DNA from 2 places in the Burkholderia lata genome. Region 2 is predicted to be linked to the other one. Evidence: riboswitches for the same ligand, from Rfam matches in the RefSeq annotation. Region 2 holds a riboswitch; the other holds the start of a gene.

Region 1 (7,575 bases), on a different replicon from region 2:
CCAGCGCGAACAGGTAGCTCGGCTTGCGGAACGGGTCTTCCCACTTCGCGAAGTGGCGGCCGTCGGGCAGGTCGCCGGAGTCGACGAGGTTGCCGTTCGACAGCAGCACCGGGTACGCGGCCTTGTCGGCGCGCAGCGTCACCGTGTACGACGCCATCACGTCGGGGCGATCGAGGAAGTAGGTGATGCGGCGGAAACCTTCGGCTTCGCACTGCGTGAAGAAGTTGCCGCTCGACACATAGAGGCCGGACAGCGTCGTATTCTGGTCGGGTGCGCATGCGCTTTCGAGCGTCAGCTCGAACGCGTCGGGGACGTTCTCGACGGTCAGCCCGTGTTCGTGTGCACGCACGGCGCCATGCGGCGCGCCGTCCAGGTGTGCGCCGAGGAATTCGAGCGCTTCGCCCATCAGCTCCAGGTGCGGCGCGGGCGCGGCGTCCGGATTGCGGCGCACGCGCATCGTGTTCCTGACGATCGTACGGGCCGGCGCGAGATCGAATTCGAGCGCGACGGAATCGATGAGGAAGGCCGGCGGCGTGTAGTCGGCGCGGCGGATCACGGTGGAAGAGGCGTTGTCGGACATGGTCGTCGAGATCGGTGGAGTGGGGGACGGGCCCGTGGCACGGGCCGGGCGAACCGGGCCATTGTACAAAGGCTGACGGCCGCGTGCCGGGCGAACTTTTTACCGGTTCCGGGAGTCCGCGTATTATCGGCATCCCGTTACGGTTCGCGCGGTGCGACGAACGGGTGACGGATCGAAGAGGATCAACATGAAACGCGAATGGATTCAACGCGGTGCGGGCTGGGCGGCGGTGCTGTGCGTGGCACTGCTGACCGGCTGCACCAGCTACGTGACGACCCAGGTCACGGCCTTTTCCGACTGGAGCGGCAGCGACGCGACACGCACCTATGCGTTCACGCGCACCGATGCGCAGAAGAACAGCATCGAGCAGTCGACCTACGAGCCGATCGTCGCGAACGAACTGTCCACGTATGCGTTCCGGCAGGTGCCGCAGGCGCAGGCGCGGTACCTCGTCGGGCTGACCTATGCGGTCGGCAGCGATCTCGTGACGGTGCCGCAGCCGGTCTATTACGATCCGTGGTTTGCGCCCGGGCCGTACTGGCGGCGCGGGCCGTGGGGCCCGTGGGGGCCCTGGGGGCCGATGCCGGCCGGCTACGTCGCGCAGACGTACCAGGTGTTCGACTACACGCTCGGCATCCGCATCACCGAACGCGCGACGGGCAAGGAGGTGTACAACGTGTCCGCGCGCACGACCGGTGACAACGGCACGCTGCTGTACGCGATGCCGTTCCTCGCGCGCAGCGCGCTCGCCGATTTCCCGCTGTCGAACGGTGCGGTCCGTTCGGTCCGGCTACCGGTCGACAAGCGCGGCGGCCCGGCGGCGCCGGCCGCCAACGAGCGCGCGGTGCCGGCGGCGCCCGCTTCGGGGCCCGCCGCCACGAAGTAACGCAGCGTCAGTCTCGGCGCGGCCGTCCGGCCGCGCCCGCCATTTTCCTCCCCGTCAGACCCCGATGCCCAGCAGCGCCAGCGCGCCGAGCACGACGAACAGCACGGCCGCGATGCCGTGCACGAGCTTCGTCGGCAGGCGGTGCGCGAAGCGGTCGCCCAGCAGGATCGCGGGCACGTTCGCGAGCATCATCCCGAACGTCGTGCCGGCCACGACACCGATGTAGTCCTGGAAGCGCGCGGCCAGCGCGACGGTCGCGATTTGCGTCTTGTCGCCCATTTCCGCGAGAAAGAATGCGACGAGGGTCGCACCGAACACGCCGAGCCGCGAACGGTTCGTATTGGCTTCGTCGTCGTCGAGCTTGTCCGGCACGAGGATCCACAACCCCATCGCGATGAACGAGAATGCGAGCGCCCAGCGCATGATCGACGGCGTGACGAGCACGCCGAGCCATTCGCCGAGCGCGCCGGCGAAACCGTGGTTCACGAGTGTCGCGACGAGCACGCCAAGAATGATCGGCACCGGCTTGCGATAGCGCGCGGCCAGTACGAGGGAAAGCAGTTGGGTCTTGTCGCCGATTTCAGCGAGGGCGACGGCGCCGGTGGAGATCAGGAAGGCTTGGGACACGGATGGGGTTCCACGGGCCGATGTTGTGCGTGCGAGCGACGATCCACCGCGCGCCGGGCCCTGATGCGGCGCGCTGTGAACCATCGGTCTCGCCAGGCCAACGTGGCTGCGTCCGCCATGGCCTGACGGCCAAGTCTGTTGACGGACGCCTCCGTCACGATGCGCGCCGGGAGCGCGGGACATCGAGCGGAGCGGCTACTCCCCAATGAGCGGCGAATTCTAGCACGGCGCGTCGCGCGCGGGAAAGCCGTTGGAGGGCGCTGCGCGTGGCGTCGGGGTGGGATCGGCGGACGGCAATCTCCGGCGGGACGGGAGGCCCGGCAGGCACGGTGGCGGATGCCCGCGCCTGCCGGGAAACGCGCCCGGAACGCTGTTACGCGGCCGCGCGGCGTGCCGCGCCGCGCTCGTGAACGAGTTTGCCGGCCGCATAGGTGCGGTACACCGCGCGGTCGTCGCCGAGCAGTGCGAATGCGAACAGCAGCTCCTCGAGCGAATCCGCGCGCTTCGTGCGGCGCGCGAGCAGCGGCGTGGCCTGCGGATCGAGCACGACGAAGTCGGCCTCGGTGCGCGGCGCGAGCGTGCCGACCGTATCGGTAAGGTCGAGTGCCTGCGCGGCGCCGGCCGTCGCGAGCCAGAACATCCGCGTCGCGGTCAGGTGGTGGCCCGACAGCCGCGCGACCTTGTGCGCCTCGTTCATCGTCTGCAGCATCGAGAACGACGTGCCGCCGCCGACGTCGGTCGCGAGCGTGACGGGCACGTCGTATTCACCGGCCTTGTCGAAATCGAACAGCCCGCTGCCGAGGAAGAAGTTCGAGGTCGGGCAGTGTGCGACGACCGTGCGCGTCTCGGCCATCCGGCGGCGGTCCTCGTCGTCGAGGTGGATGCAGTGGCCGTACACCGCGCGCGGGCGCAGCAGACCGTAGCGGTCGTAGATGTCGAGATAGCTGCGATGGCCGGGGAACAGCTCGGCCACCCATTTCACTTCGTCGACGTTTTCCGCGACGTGGCTCTGCACGAACACGTCCGGATGGCGGCGCGCGAGCTCGCTGCACGCCTCGAGCTGCGCTTCGGTCGACGTCGGCGCGAAGCGCGGCGTGAGCGCGTACATCTGGCGGCCCTTGCCGTGCCAGCGGTCGATCAGCTCGGCGCTGTCGTCGTAACCCGATTGCGCGGTATCGCGCAGGAATTCGGGGCAGTTGCGGTCCATCAGCACCTTGCCCGCGATCATCCGCAGGTCGCGTGCGTCGCTCGACGCGAACAGCGCATCGGCCGACTGCTTGTGCACCGTGCAGTAGACGAGCGCGCTCGTCGTGCCGCAGGCGAGCAGTTCGTCGACGAAGAAGTCGGCGACTTCGCGCGCATGCTCGGGATCGCCGAACTGGCGCTCGGTCGGGAACGTGTACTTGTCCAGCCACGGCAGCAGGCCCGGCGCCGGCGACGCGATCATGTCCGTCTGCGGATAGTGGATGTGCGTGTCGATGAAGCCGGGCACGATCAGCTTGTCGCGCAGGTCGTGGACGATCGTGTCGCGCGCGAGCGTCGCGGCGAGCTGCGCGTACGGGCCGGCCGCGACGACCTTGCCGTCGTCGACGATCAGGAGGCCGTCGGTCTCGTAGTTCGCGGCCTGGCTCGATTGCGCCGGGTCGCCGTTGAAGGTCAGCAGCTGGGAACGAAAAGCGGTTTGCGTCATGACGAATGGTCCTGCATCAAGGTAAGGCGAACAGAAGAAAACGAGCGACGCCGCACGAGGGCAAGGCGGCGCCTGGCGAGCGGGTGCGGCACACTGCGTGCGGCACGACCGGATGCGATAGCGCGGGCGAACGTGGCGGCCGAAGCCGCCAGCGAGTGGTTGCCGGCGGGCCTCGCAGCCGTTGCGCTCGCGACCGATGCGGTGGCGAGCGCAACAGCAAATCGCGACGGCAGGCACGCGCGCGCGACGACGAACAACGCCGTCGCCGTGCGCTCACGCGCGCGGTCGTCCCGGCGCAAGGCCGGGCCGGTGGTCGCGAAGCGGATGCCGTTGCCGTGTTTCATCTGTCAGCGTTCCTCGATGCCGGCCGTCACGCGGCCTGCCAGTACGCGTCGAGGCGCGCGTACAGTGCGTCGCGCTGCGCCGGTTCGATGAACGACGCCTCGAAGCCGTTGCGGATCACCGCATGGACTTCGGCATCCGTGAGTTGCAGCCCTTCGGCCGTCGCGAAGTAGTTTTCGTTGACGTAGCCGCCGAAATAAGCCGGATCGTCGGAGTTGATCGTCACCGCGACGCCGCGATCGAGCAGCGCCTTCAGCGTGTGCTTCGCCATGTCGTCGAACACGCAAAGCTTCAGGTTCGACAGCGGGCACACGGTGAGCGCCGTGCGCGTTTTCGCGAGGCGCTCGACGAGTGCCGCGTCCTCGATGCTGCGCACGCCGTGGTCGATCCGGTCGACCTTCAGCACGTCGAGCGCTTCGTAGATGTACGCGGGCGGGCCTTCCTCGCCCGCGTGCGCGACGAGCTTCAGCCCGAGCGCGCGTGCCTTCTCGAACACGCGGGCGAACTTCGTCGGCGGATGGCCCAGCTCGGACGAGTCGAGGCCCACGCCGATCAGGCGATGGCGATAGCGTTCGAACAGCGGCAGCGCGGATTCGAACGTCGCGAGCGCGTCCTCTTCGGACAGGTGGCGCAGGAAGCACAGGATCAGCTTGCTCGACAGCCCGCGTTGTTCGGCATCGGCGAGTGCACGCTCGATGCCCGCGACGACCGTGTCGATCGGCACGCCACGTTCGGTGTGCGTCTGCGGATCGAAGAACAGCTCGGTGTGGACGACGTTGTCGGCGAGTGCGCGTTCGCAGTACGCGGCCGTCATGTCGTAGAAATCCTGCTCGGTCAGCAGCACGCTCGCACCGGCGTAATAGATGTCGAGGAACGATTGCAGGTCGGTGAATGCGTACGCGGCGCGCAGCGCGTCGATCGAGTCGTACGCGAGCTTCACGCCGTTGCGCTGTGCGAGCGCAAAAATCAGTTCGGGCTCGAGCGAGCCTTCGATATGGATGTGCAGCTCCGCTTTCGGCGCGCGGGCAATCTTGTCCTTGAATGTCGGGGTCATGGCGTCGTTCTTGGTCGGTCAGTAGGTAGGGGAAGCCTGTGCGGACGCATTCGCGTTTGCCTCGACGGCCTGCAGCAATTGCGCCGCCACCGAGATCGCGATCACTTCAGGTGCCTTGTCGATGATGCCTTCGACACCGATCGGGCAGCGCATCCGCGCGACCTGGGCCGGGTCGAAGCCGATCGCTGCGAGGCGATGATCGAACTGCACGCGTTTCGCGTGCGAGCCGGTCATCCCGAAGTACGCATAGTCGCCGCGTCGCAGGATGCGCTCGGCCAGCACGAAATCGAGTGCGTGGTCGTGCGTCATCACGACGAAGTAGGACTGCGGCGGTGCGGCGTCGACCGCGTCGGCCGGGGCAGCGGCCGCTTCGATCGCGAGGTTGCCGATGCCGGCGAGCGCGTCGGCCGGCGGGAACACCGCATCGGGCCCGTCGATCCAGCGCACGTGGCACGGCAGCGTCGCCAGCACCTTCACGAGCGCGGTGCCGATGTGCCCGGCGCCGAACAGCACGACGGGGAACGCAAACGGCGCGATCGTTTCGGTCATCAGCGACACGCCGCCGGTTTCCCACAGCAGGCAGTCGGCACGCGCGGCTTCCGATTCGGGCTCGCTCAACAGCGGCGCGCCCGGCGAGGGGCCGAATGATACGCTACGCACGGTCGCGGCGCCGGCCGCGACACGCTTCGCGAGCGACATGATCCAGCCGAGATCGCCGACGTCGAGCCGCTCGAACGCGAGCACCACGGCGCCGCCGCAGCACTGGCCGAGGCTCGGGCCGAGCGCGAGCCGTTCGAGCCGGCGCGCGTGCGGCACGTGCGCGCCATCCTTCAGCAGATGCCGCGCGATCTCGATCGCCTTCCATTCCAGATGACCGCCGCCGATCGTATGGCGGGCCATGTCGCGCGTGACGAGCATCTTGGTGCCGGCTTCGCGCGGTGCGGAGCCATCGGTGTGCGCGACCGTCACGAGCACGGCCGCTTCGCCATGCGCGAGCAGTTGCTGCAGATCGCCGAGCCAGGCTTCCATCAGCACGCTCCGTTCGGGACGACGTGGCACGGCACGCGGCGCGGGCTGGCGAGCGTGACGGCAACGATGACGGACGGGAGCGGAGCGGGCCGGCCGCACGGCCGATGCGGTGCGGCGGCAGCGCGCGAACGGCGCGCGCGGACGGCACCGCCGGATGCGCGGACGCCATGAGGGTGACGGATGCGGATGGTTTGCGTTGTCATGATGAATCCAGTCGACATTGCGGATCGGGCGCGCGTTACGCAGGGGTGGTGAGACCGCCTGGCCTCGCGCACGTAGATCGCCATCCAGTCACGAAGATAGCACCGCAGGGCGACGGGAACATCGCGGGGCGGTGATCCGGGCTATCAGGAGGCGATCATGTCGATCATAGGCCCGCCGCGCGGGATCAGGGTGCCGATGCGTGATCATCGGGCCGAAACGCAGGCGTGGCGGGGCTGGGCGCGGAAGTCGCGCGATGCGCGTTCGCCCGGAGATCCGGGCGGCGGCGGAGTAGGTGTTTACGCTTGACGGGCCGGATGCGGCCCGCCGGGTTGGGCCGGCGAGCGCACCGGGGCCGGGCGGTCGCCGGCCGCTGCGGGGCGGCCCGGGCGAGCGGGCCGCGCGCAGGCCGGTCGAGACCGTCCGGTCAGCCCACGAGCTTGCGGCGATGGCGCCAGAGGCTCGCGACGACCGCGATCAGGATCACGGCGAAGCCGATCAGCGACCAGCCGGGCAGCAGGATGCCGAAGATCGGCGGGTAGACGGTTTCACACAGCCCGGCGACCTTGAACATGCCGGGGAACCACTGCGCGGGCGGCAGGCTGTCGACGATCGGCTGCAGCGTGTCGAAGCCGCAGCTGAAGCCCGGATTCATCTGGATCGTCAGGTGCCGTGCGGCCGTACCGACGCCGCCGGCCGCGGCGATCGCGATCAGCAGCTCGAGCACCCAGACGCCGCGCCAGTTGCGGATCCCGGCGGCCAGGAACGCGAAGATCCCGATCGCGCAGAAGAAGTAGCGCTGGATGATGCACAGCGGGCACGGATCTTCGTTCTTCACGTACTGCAGGTACAGCGCACCGGCCAGCAGGGCGATGCACACCCATCCGAGCAGCATCAGCAGGCGGCGTTCGCGGCGGATGGCGAGCGTGTAGTCGTTCATGTCGGCGGGGTTCCTCGTGGGTCGGTCCGGAAAACAATCGCGCGATTTTAGCGCGAACGGTCTGGCACGAAACTGACAGCGCGCGTGCGGCAACCTGCCGCACCGCGCGTCCTGTCCGCCGGCGGTCGTTCGGCTGCGCTCAGCGGATCGTGTTCAGCACGGCCTCGACCGCCTGGCCGATCGCGAGCAGCGCGTCGTCGCGATGCGGTGCGGCCGCGAGCATCAG
Region 2 (7,575 bases):
TGGGGCGGATTGCGTCGCGCTTGGCGTGGCGCCCGGCGACGGCAGCCGTCCCCCGACGGCCATCTGCAGATCGGTTTCGGCGAGCCAGTAGTCCTTCAGCGCATCGATGTAGCCGTTGACCGCGCCGACCTGTTCGCGCGCATCGGCCAGCAGCTCGAACACGCTCGCGAGCATCCCGTTGTAGCGCAGCAGCAGTTCGTCGGAGATCGTCTTGCGCAGCGGCACGACTTCGTTGCGATAGTGCGTCGCGACGTCGTAGCTCGTCACGTACGCCGCATACGATTCGCGCACGTCGGAGCGTGCATCGATGGCCGTTTTCGCGAGCCGGTTCGCCGACTGCATGTAGACGGCCTCGGCCCGCGCAACCTTCGCGCCGCCCCAGTCGAACAGCGGAATCTCGACGCTGATCTCGTAGCCGTGCTCGTGCCCCTTGCCGGTCTCGTAGTTGTTCACGTAGCCGAGGTCGATCGCATTGACGAAGCGCGTGGCCTTGCTCAGGCCCAGCGACGACGCGACGCCCTGCGTCTGCAGCTTCGCGGCCTGGATGTCGAAACGGTTGCTCATCGCGAACCGCTCGAGATCGCGCAGGTTCGGCCGCGCCTTCGGCAGGTCGGGCAAGCGCTCGGGCAGCGCGTACTGGGTGCGCTCGCCCCACAGGCCCATCGCGCGCGTGAGCTTCTCGCGCGCGGCCACGGCCTGCTGGCGCGCCTTCGCGTGCTGCGCGACCGCATCGGCATGGAACGCCTGCTCGCGTGCGTAATCGAGCCGGCTGAAGTTGCCGGCCTGCCGCATGCGCAGCGCGAGTTCGGCAGCCGCGCTGCCGGCATCGCGCACCTGTTGCGCATAGTTCGCGGCCTGCTCGGCGGCGACGGCCTCGACGTATGCGCGGCGCGCATCGGCCGCCACCTTCAGCATCGCGTCGGCCGTTTCGAGCTTGGTCTGCTCGAAGCGGCGGCGCTCGATGTTCGTCGCGAGCGGCATCGTCAGCAGCGCGAACACGTTCGCCGAGAACGTGCGGCCGAGCGTCAGCTCGCCGTCGCCGGCGCGGGTGCGGCTGAACGCGAAGCGCGGGTTCGGCAGCCGGCCGGCCTGGACGAGATCGGCCTCCGACAACCCCAGTTCCGCGTACGACGCCTGCAGGCCACGGTTGTTCAGCAGCGCGACCTGCACCGCATCGTCGATCGACAGCGGCTTGGCCAGCAGCTCCTTCGTGCGCTTGTCGACGGCTTCGCGGTCGGCGTCGGTCTTGACCACGACCGCGTCTTTGCCGATGCGTTCCGACGCGGCGGACGACACCGCGTCGAAACCGCCATCCTTCGAGAACGTCGTGCAGCCGGCGAGAAAGGCCAGCATGGCCGCCGCCGCGCCGATCCTCGGCGATATCGCAAGCATCGTCATTGCGCAGCGCCTCCGTGCTTCGAATGCGCGGCGCCGCTTCCGGCCGCGCCGCCGGTCGACCGTCCTTTCGCGGGCCGCTCCATCACGTCCCGGTTCAGTTGTTTCCAGCCCGGGCCTTCGTCGTCCCGATACGGCCGGTAGCCGTCGAATGCGGACGTCACGGTGACATCCGGCACGGCCACGGTGGCGTCCGCCGGATCGGGCAGCGGGGTTTGCGCAGGCGCGAGCGACGGCACGAAGGCCGCCGCGCCAAGCAGCGCCGCAGTAATCAATCGCATGAATGGGTCTCGTCGTAAGTCGTCCGGCGGCACGGATGCCGCCGCCGGAGCGGTTTGCAGAGCGCGGCCGGTCAAGGCCGCGGGCAGGGTCTAGACGAGAAGCCGGCGCGGCGGCCGGTCGATGCCGCCGGTCAGGAACGACACGACGACGGGCGTCGGTGCGAACGAAATGATCGAAACGCCGATACCCGACGCAACGGACATCGCAGGAAGATCCGCCATGCCGGTGCCCAGGCAGCAGGACCCGCACGCGGAGCACGGCTGGGCATGTCGCGCATGATCGTCGGGCGTGTGCTGATGCGCATGCTGGCCACCGTGCGCGTTCGGCATTGCATGTCGCACTGCCTCGACGGCGCTTGCCCCGTCTTCCGCATGCGGCATGGCAACGACCGCATCCGCGCCCGCACACGCCATCGACACGGTCGCGAACGACTGGATCGGCAGGCTCAGCGCCAGCAGCATGACGAGGACGAATTTGCGCCAGTACGACATGGATGCGGAATCAGGCAGGCAACGACCGGATCGGCCGGCGCGGCGCCGCGACGGCGCGCTCCGGGGACAAGACGGCCGCAGCTTATCGCCGCCGCGGTGACGACGACATGGCCGAAACATGACGGAATTTTCACGAAACGCGGGCGATGAGGCGCACACGCTTCATGACAATTCCGTCATCCCGCGATCATCCTTCGCGCACGCACGGCACCGTAAGCTCACGCGTTACACTGACCGGCTGGAATCAAGGATGAATCACGGACGGCCTGCCCCACCATGCGGATACTGATAGTCGAAGACGAACCCAAGATGGCGTCGTACCTCCGGAAAGGGCTGATGGAGGCGAGCTACACGGTCGACGTCGCGGAAAACGGCAAGGACGGGCTGTTCCTCGCGCTGCACGAGGATTTCGATCTCGTCGTGCTCGACGTGATGCTGCCGGAAATGGATGGCTTCGAGGTGCTCAAGCGGCTACGCGCGCAGAAGCAGACGCCCGTGCTGCTGCTCACGGCGCGCGAGGCGATCGAGGACAAGGTCGCCGGGCTCGAGCTGGGTGCCGACGACTATCTGCTCAAGCCGTTCGCGTATGCCGAGTTCCTCGCGCGCATCCGCTCGCTGCTGCGGCGCGCGCCGCGCAACGTACGCGACATCCTGCATGTCGCCGATCTCGAAGTCGACCTGATCCGCCGCCGCGTGCGGCGTGCCGACACCCGCATCGACCTGACCGCGCAGGAATTCGCGCTGCTGCAACTGCTCGCCGAGCGCGAGGGCGAAGTGCTGACGCGCACCTTCATCACGTCGCAGATCTGGGACATGAATTTCGACAGCGACACGAACGTCGTCGATGCGGCGATCAAGCGCCTGCGCGCGAAGATCGACAACACCTATGAGAAGAAACTGATCCACACGATCCGCGGCATGGGCTACGTGCTCGAGGATCGTTCGTGACGCGCAGCTCCGGCTCGTATTCGCTGCTGCGGCGCCTGACGCTCGCGTTCGCCGTCGTCGCCGCGCTCGTGTTCGCGCTGACCGGCGCGTACCTGTACCGCTCGCTGTCCGCCGAACTCACGCGGCGCGACGACATCGAGATCTCCGGCAAGCTCAACCAGTTCCTGCAGCTCGCGCACGCGAGCGGATCGATCGCCGCGCTGCGTGCCGATCCTGCCGTGTTTCACGAGGTGCTGCTGTCGCATCCCGGCGTGTATCTCGGCATCTACGATGCGCAGCACCGCCCGATCGTCGAGCATTCCGACGAAGCCGGCAACACGCTCGCATCGGTGATCTCGGCGCCGCATCCGGCCGGCGAAGCCCGCGGGCCGTTCACCTGTTCGCCGCCCGGCATCGGCACGTCGCGTTGCGTGTACGCACGCGCCACGCTGCCGTCCGGCGACGCGATCCAGGTCGCGCTGGCGCGCACGGCGACCGATCGCCAGTCGCTGCTCGAAAGCTATCGCGTCGACATCTGGCTCGCGGCGGCCGTGGGCGCGCTGCTGGTCGGTGCGCTCGGTTACGCGGTCGCTTCGCGTGGCCTGCGCCCGGTCGAGAGCCTCGGCCGGCAGACGTCGCGCATCGAGGCACACAACCTGAACGCGCGGCTCGACGCGCGCGGCGGCCCGGTCGAGCTGCGCGAGCTCGCAACGTCGGTCAACCGGATGCTCGACCGCCTCGAACGCGCGTTCGTGCGGCTGTCGCAATTCTCGTCCGATCTCGCGCACGACATGCGCACGCCGCTCGCCAACGTGATCAGCTCGTCGCAGGTCACGCTGTCGCGCGCGCGCACGACCGAGGAATACGAAGCGCTGATCGATTCAAACATCGAGGAATGCGAGCGGCTGCAGCGGATGATCGAGAACATGCTGTTTCTCGCGCGCACCGACAATGCGCGGCAGCACCTGAAAACCACCGAGCTCGACGCGGGCAGCGAGCTGCGCCGGCTCGCGTCGTATTTCCAGGCACTGGCCGACGAAGCCGGCGTGCGCATCGACGTGCATGGCGAAGCGCCGGTCGTCGCCGATGCGACGCTGTTCCGGCGCGCCGTCAGCAACCTCACGTCGAATGCGCTCGAACATGCGGAAGCCGCGTCGACGATCGAGCTGGCGGTTTCCGCGCAAGGCAGCTACGCGGTCGTCGAAGTCACGAATCGCGGCGCCGCGATTCCACCCGAGCAGGTCGACAAGATCTTCGAACGCTTCTACCGCATCGATTCGTCGCGGCACGGCGCGGCGCGCAACGCGGGGCTCGGGCTCGCGATCGTGAAGTCGATCATGGAGCTGCATCGCGGCAAGGTCGAGGTCGCGAGCCGTGACGGGCGCACGACGTTTGCGCTTTATTTTCCGCGCGGCACGACAGCGCAAGCCGGTTAGCGATTCTCATTCAGGCCACGCACGCAACACCCAGGCCAACGCGTGCCGAATGCCTCCCGATCCGGCATGAGTACCCGCCACGCACGCCCCTTTCCCCATCCGATGAGTGGGTATGCCTGCGCAAGCTTGCCGAAAGCAATCCGCTCGGCTAGACTGCCCTTCGTCTTTGGGGAGTAGCCTGCTTTCCGTCCCTGGAAAGCGAACGCGTCAACACACTCGGCCTGCGGCCGTGGCGCGTTCAGCCTGATCGGCTTGGCGAGACCATGGGCGCATCGCGTCGTTCCTGGTCGGACGTCGTCGGATGCGCCATGGTTCGTCAGCGTCCGACCACGGAGTCCCCATGTTCCCCACCGCCCTCTCCCCGCGTTTCGCCGCCGTCCGCGCGCATGCCTGCGGAGGTGCCGCATGACTTTCATGTTCCTCGAACTGGCGTTCATGCTGATCGTCATCCTCGTCGCCGCCGAAGTCTTCACCAATGCGCTCGAACATCTCGGCGAACGCCTGAAGATTTCCGAAGGCGTAACCGGTTCGCTGTTCGCGGCCGTCGGCACCGCGCTGCCCGAAACGATGGTGCCGCTGCTCGCGCTCGCCGGCGGCACCGCGAACCAGGCCGTGAACGAGGAGATCGGCGTCGGCGCGATTCTCGGCGCGCCGCTGATGCTCGCGACGCTCACCACCTTCCTGATGACGCTCGCGGTGATCCGCTCGCGCGGGCTGCGCGGCACGATCGCGCCTGAACGCACCGGCTTCGTGCGCGACATGAACTACTTCCTCGCCGCGTTCTCGCTGGCCACCGCGGCGATGTTCGTCCCGCATCACAACTGGGCCGTGCGCGCGCTGCTCGCGGCGATGCTGGTCGGCATCTACGTGATGTATGTCGTGATGACGTTCCGGGCGTCGAACCAGCTCGTCGATGCCGGGCACGGCACCGAGGCGCCGCACACGATGTTCCTGTCACGCCTGGGCCTGCCGACCAACCTCGCGACGATCGCGCTGCAACTGCTCATCGGCGTCGCGCTGCTGGTCGGCGGCGCGAAGGGCTTCATTCACGGCGTGGAAGGCGTGTCGCACGTGCTCGGCGTATCGGCGCTGCTGCTGTCGCTGATCATCGTGCCGATCGCAACCGAATTGCCGGAGAAGGTCAACAGCGTGCTGTGGATCCGCCGCAAGAAGGACACGCTCGCGTTCGGCAACATCACCGGCGCGATGGTGTTCCAGGGCACGCTGCTGCCGGCGATCGGCATCATGCTCACGCCCTGGGAGCCGCGCCCCGAAGTGCTGACCGGCGTGATCATCACGCTCGCGGCGGCGGCATGGCTGCGCTTCAATGCACGCGCGCGCGGGCTCGCGATCTGGGCATTGCTGGCGAACGGCGCGGGCTATGCGGGGTACCTGGTCCTGACGCTGGCGCGCTGAGCGCGTCAGGATGCGTTCGGTCGCGAGTCGGCCTGCAGCACCTGCTGCACCGCCGGCCGCGCCCGCACCCGCTCGTACCACGCACGCAGATGCGCATACCCGGTCAGGTCGATATCCGCGTGGTACACCGACCGCAGCCACTCGGCCTTGCCCCAGCCCGTCAGCGCGAACAGGTATGCATCGGCGACCGTGAACGTGTCGCCCGTCAGGAACGCGTTGCCGGCGAGCTGGCGGTCGATCCACGCAAAACGGCTGTCGAGCTTCGCTCTCGCCGGGTCGACGTATTTCCCCGCCTGCACCGCGTACAGCAGCGGAATGAAACCCTTGTGGATTTCCGCCGTGAGAAAGTTCAGCCACTCCATCAGCCGATAACGGCCGAGCGTGCCGTATGCGGGCGCGAGTTCGGCTTGCGGACACCGATCCGCGAGATACTGCGCGATCACCGGCCCTTCGCGCAGCAGCGTGCCGTCGTCGAGTTCGAGCAGCGGTACATAGCCGAGTTCGGTCACATCGTAGTAATTGCGCCCGTCTTCAATGACGTGCTTGCGCGCGTCGACCTGGATGATCTCCGCGTCGATGCCGCCTTCGCGCAGCACGATGCAGATGGCCTGGGAACAGCTTCCGGGAGCGTGATAGAGCTTCATGCGTGTCCTTCGTGGGTTGTCCATGTATCGATTCGCCGCGACGCGGGCGCTAATATCTCGCATCGGCGCAACGCTGAGAAGACGGCAGTCGTTTGTGCCGTAGTCACAAAAAGTTTACCGACCAGGATTCAGCACGATGAAAACGAGTGCGACAGGATGTTCCGTTGAAGAAGCGATGCGCCTGCTCGGCGGCCGCTGGCGGCTGCTGCTGGTGTCGTATCTGCTCGACGGGCCGCGGCGCTTCAGCGACCTGCGGCGCGACATGCCCGGCATCTCGCAACGGATGCTCACGCTCGACCTGCGCGCACTCGAAGACGCCGGGCTCGTATTGCGCACCGTCTATCCGGAAGTGCCGGTACGGGTCGAGTACGATCTGACCGCCGACGGCGACCGGCTGCGGCCCATCGTCGACGTCATGCGGGAATTCGGGCTGTGGCTGAAGGCGCGCGATGCCGATGCGTCGTGCGTCACCGGCGTCGCGCCGGGCGCGGCAGCCGCGAGCGAAACGGCACTCCATTCAACCCGATAACCCCTAATCCCATACGCAGGAACCCACATTCATGGAACTTCACGCCACCATCGGCGCGGCGACGTCCGATCTCGACGACGACGAAAGCTTCGCCAACATCTACTGCCACGACGCCGAGCAGGACTATTGCTTCGCGCTGTCGCGCTTCCCGGACGACTCGCTGATCGAAGTGATGGTGCGCGACCAGATCACCGTGCGCGTCAAGGATCTGTCGGTGCGCCTGACGGACGACACGATCGACGTCGAGATCGAACCCGCCCTCGCCGCGCGTCTCGACGGCCAGACGCGCTACGTGATCCATCTCGCGCCCGGCCAGTACGATCCGGCTACGCTGCGCGCCGCGCTGAAGGAGATCTTCGTCGGCAAAAACGGGTATCAGGACGACAGTGCGCGTGGCTAGCGGCTCAATTGCACGGTCATCGTCGCCTTCGCGATAGCCTGGTAGTGAGCGGTGA

What was found. A riboswitch is a leader RNA that binds a small molecule or an ion and turns the genes downstream of it on or off. The one in region 2 is predicted to bind manganese.
Region 1: linked by a shared signal. The riboswitch ahead of BCEP18194_RS10750 (TMEM165/GDT1 family protein) and the one ahead of BCEP18194_RS36560 (sodium:calcium antiporter) in region 2 are both predicted to bind manganese.

The regions. Positions count from the first base shown of each region.
Region 1 covers NC_007510.1:1,057,519-1,065,093, forward strand. Annotated here, with positions in the region: gene pepN (aminopeptidase N) at 1-580, opposite strand, end outside; gene BCEP18194_RS10745 (DUF4136 domain-containing protein) at 768-1,466, shown strand; gene BCEP18194_RS10750 (TMEM165/GDT1 family protein) at 1,521-2,093, opposite strand; yybP-ykoY riboswitch at 2,188-2,309, opposite strand; gene guaD (guanine deaminase) at 2,467-3,783, opposite strand; gene BCEP18194_RS10760 (hypothetical protein) at 3,780-4,127, opposite strand; gene BCEP18194_RS10765 (adenosine deaminase) at 4,154-5,179, opposite strand; gene xdhC (xanthine dehydrogenase accessory protein XdhC) at 5,198-6,208, opposite strand; gene BCEP18194_RS10775 (disulfide bond formation protein B) at 6,837-7,349, opposite strand; gene BCEP18194_RS10780 (amidase) at 7,489-7,575, opposite strand, start outside.
Region 2 covers NC_007511.1:3,133,751-3,141,325, forward strand. Annotated here, with positions in the region: gene BCEP18194_RS36535 (TolC family protein) at 1-1,398, opposite strand, end outside; gene BCEP18194_RS36540 (hypothetical protein) at 1,395-1,676, opposite strand; gene BCEP18194_RS36545 (hypothetical protein) at 1,767-2,168, opposite strand; gene BCEP18194_RS36550 (heavy metal response regulator transcription factor) at 2,445-3,116, shown strand; gene BCEP18194_RS36555 (heavy metal sensor histidine kinase) at 3,113-4,531, shown strand; yybP-ykoY riboswitch at 4,688-4,852, shown strand; gene BCEP18194_RS36560 (sodium:calcium antiporter) at 4,937-5,947, shown strand; gene BCEP18194_RS36565 (glutathione S-transferase C-terminal domain-containing protein) at 5,953-6,591, opposite strand; gene BCEP18194_RS36570 (winged helix-turn-helix transcriptional regulator) at 6,728-7,120, shown strand; gene BCEP18194_RS36575 (hypothetical protein) at 7,152-7,520, shown strand; gene BCEP18194_RS36580 (YbhB/YbcL family Raf kinase inhibitor-like protein) at 7,517-7,575, opposite strand, start outside.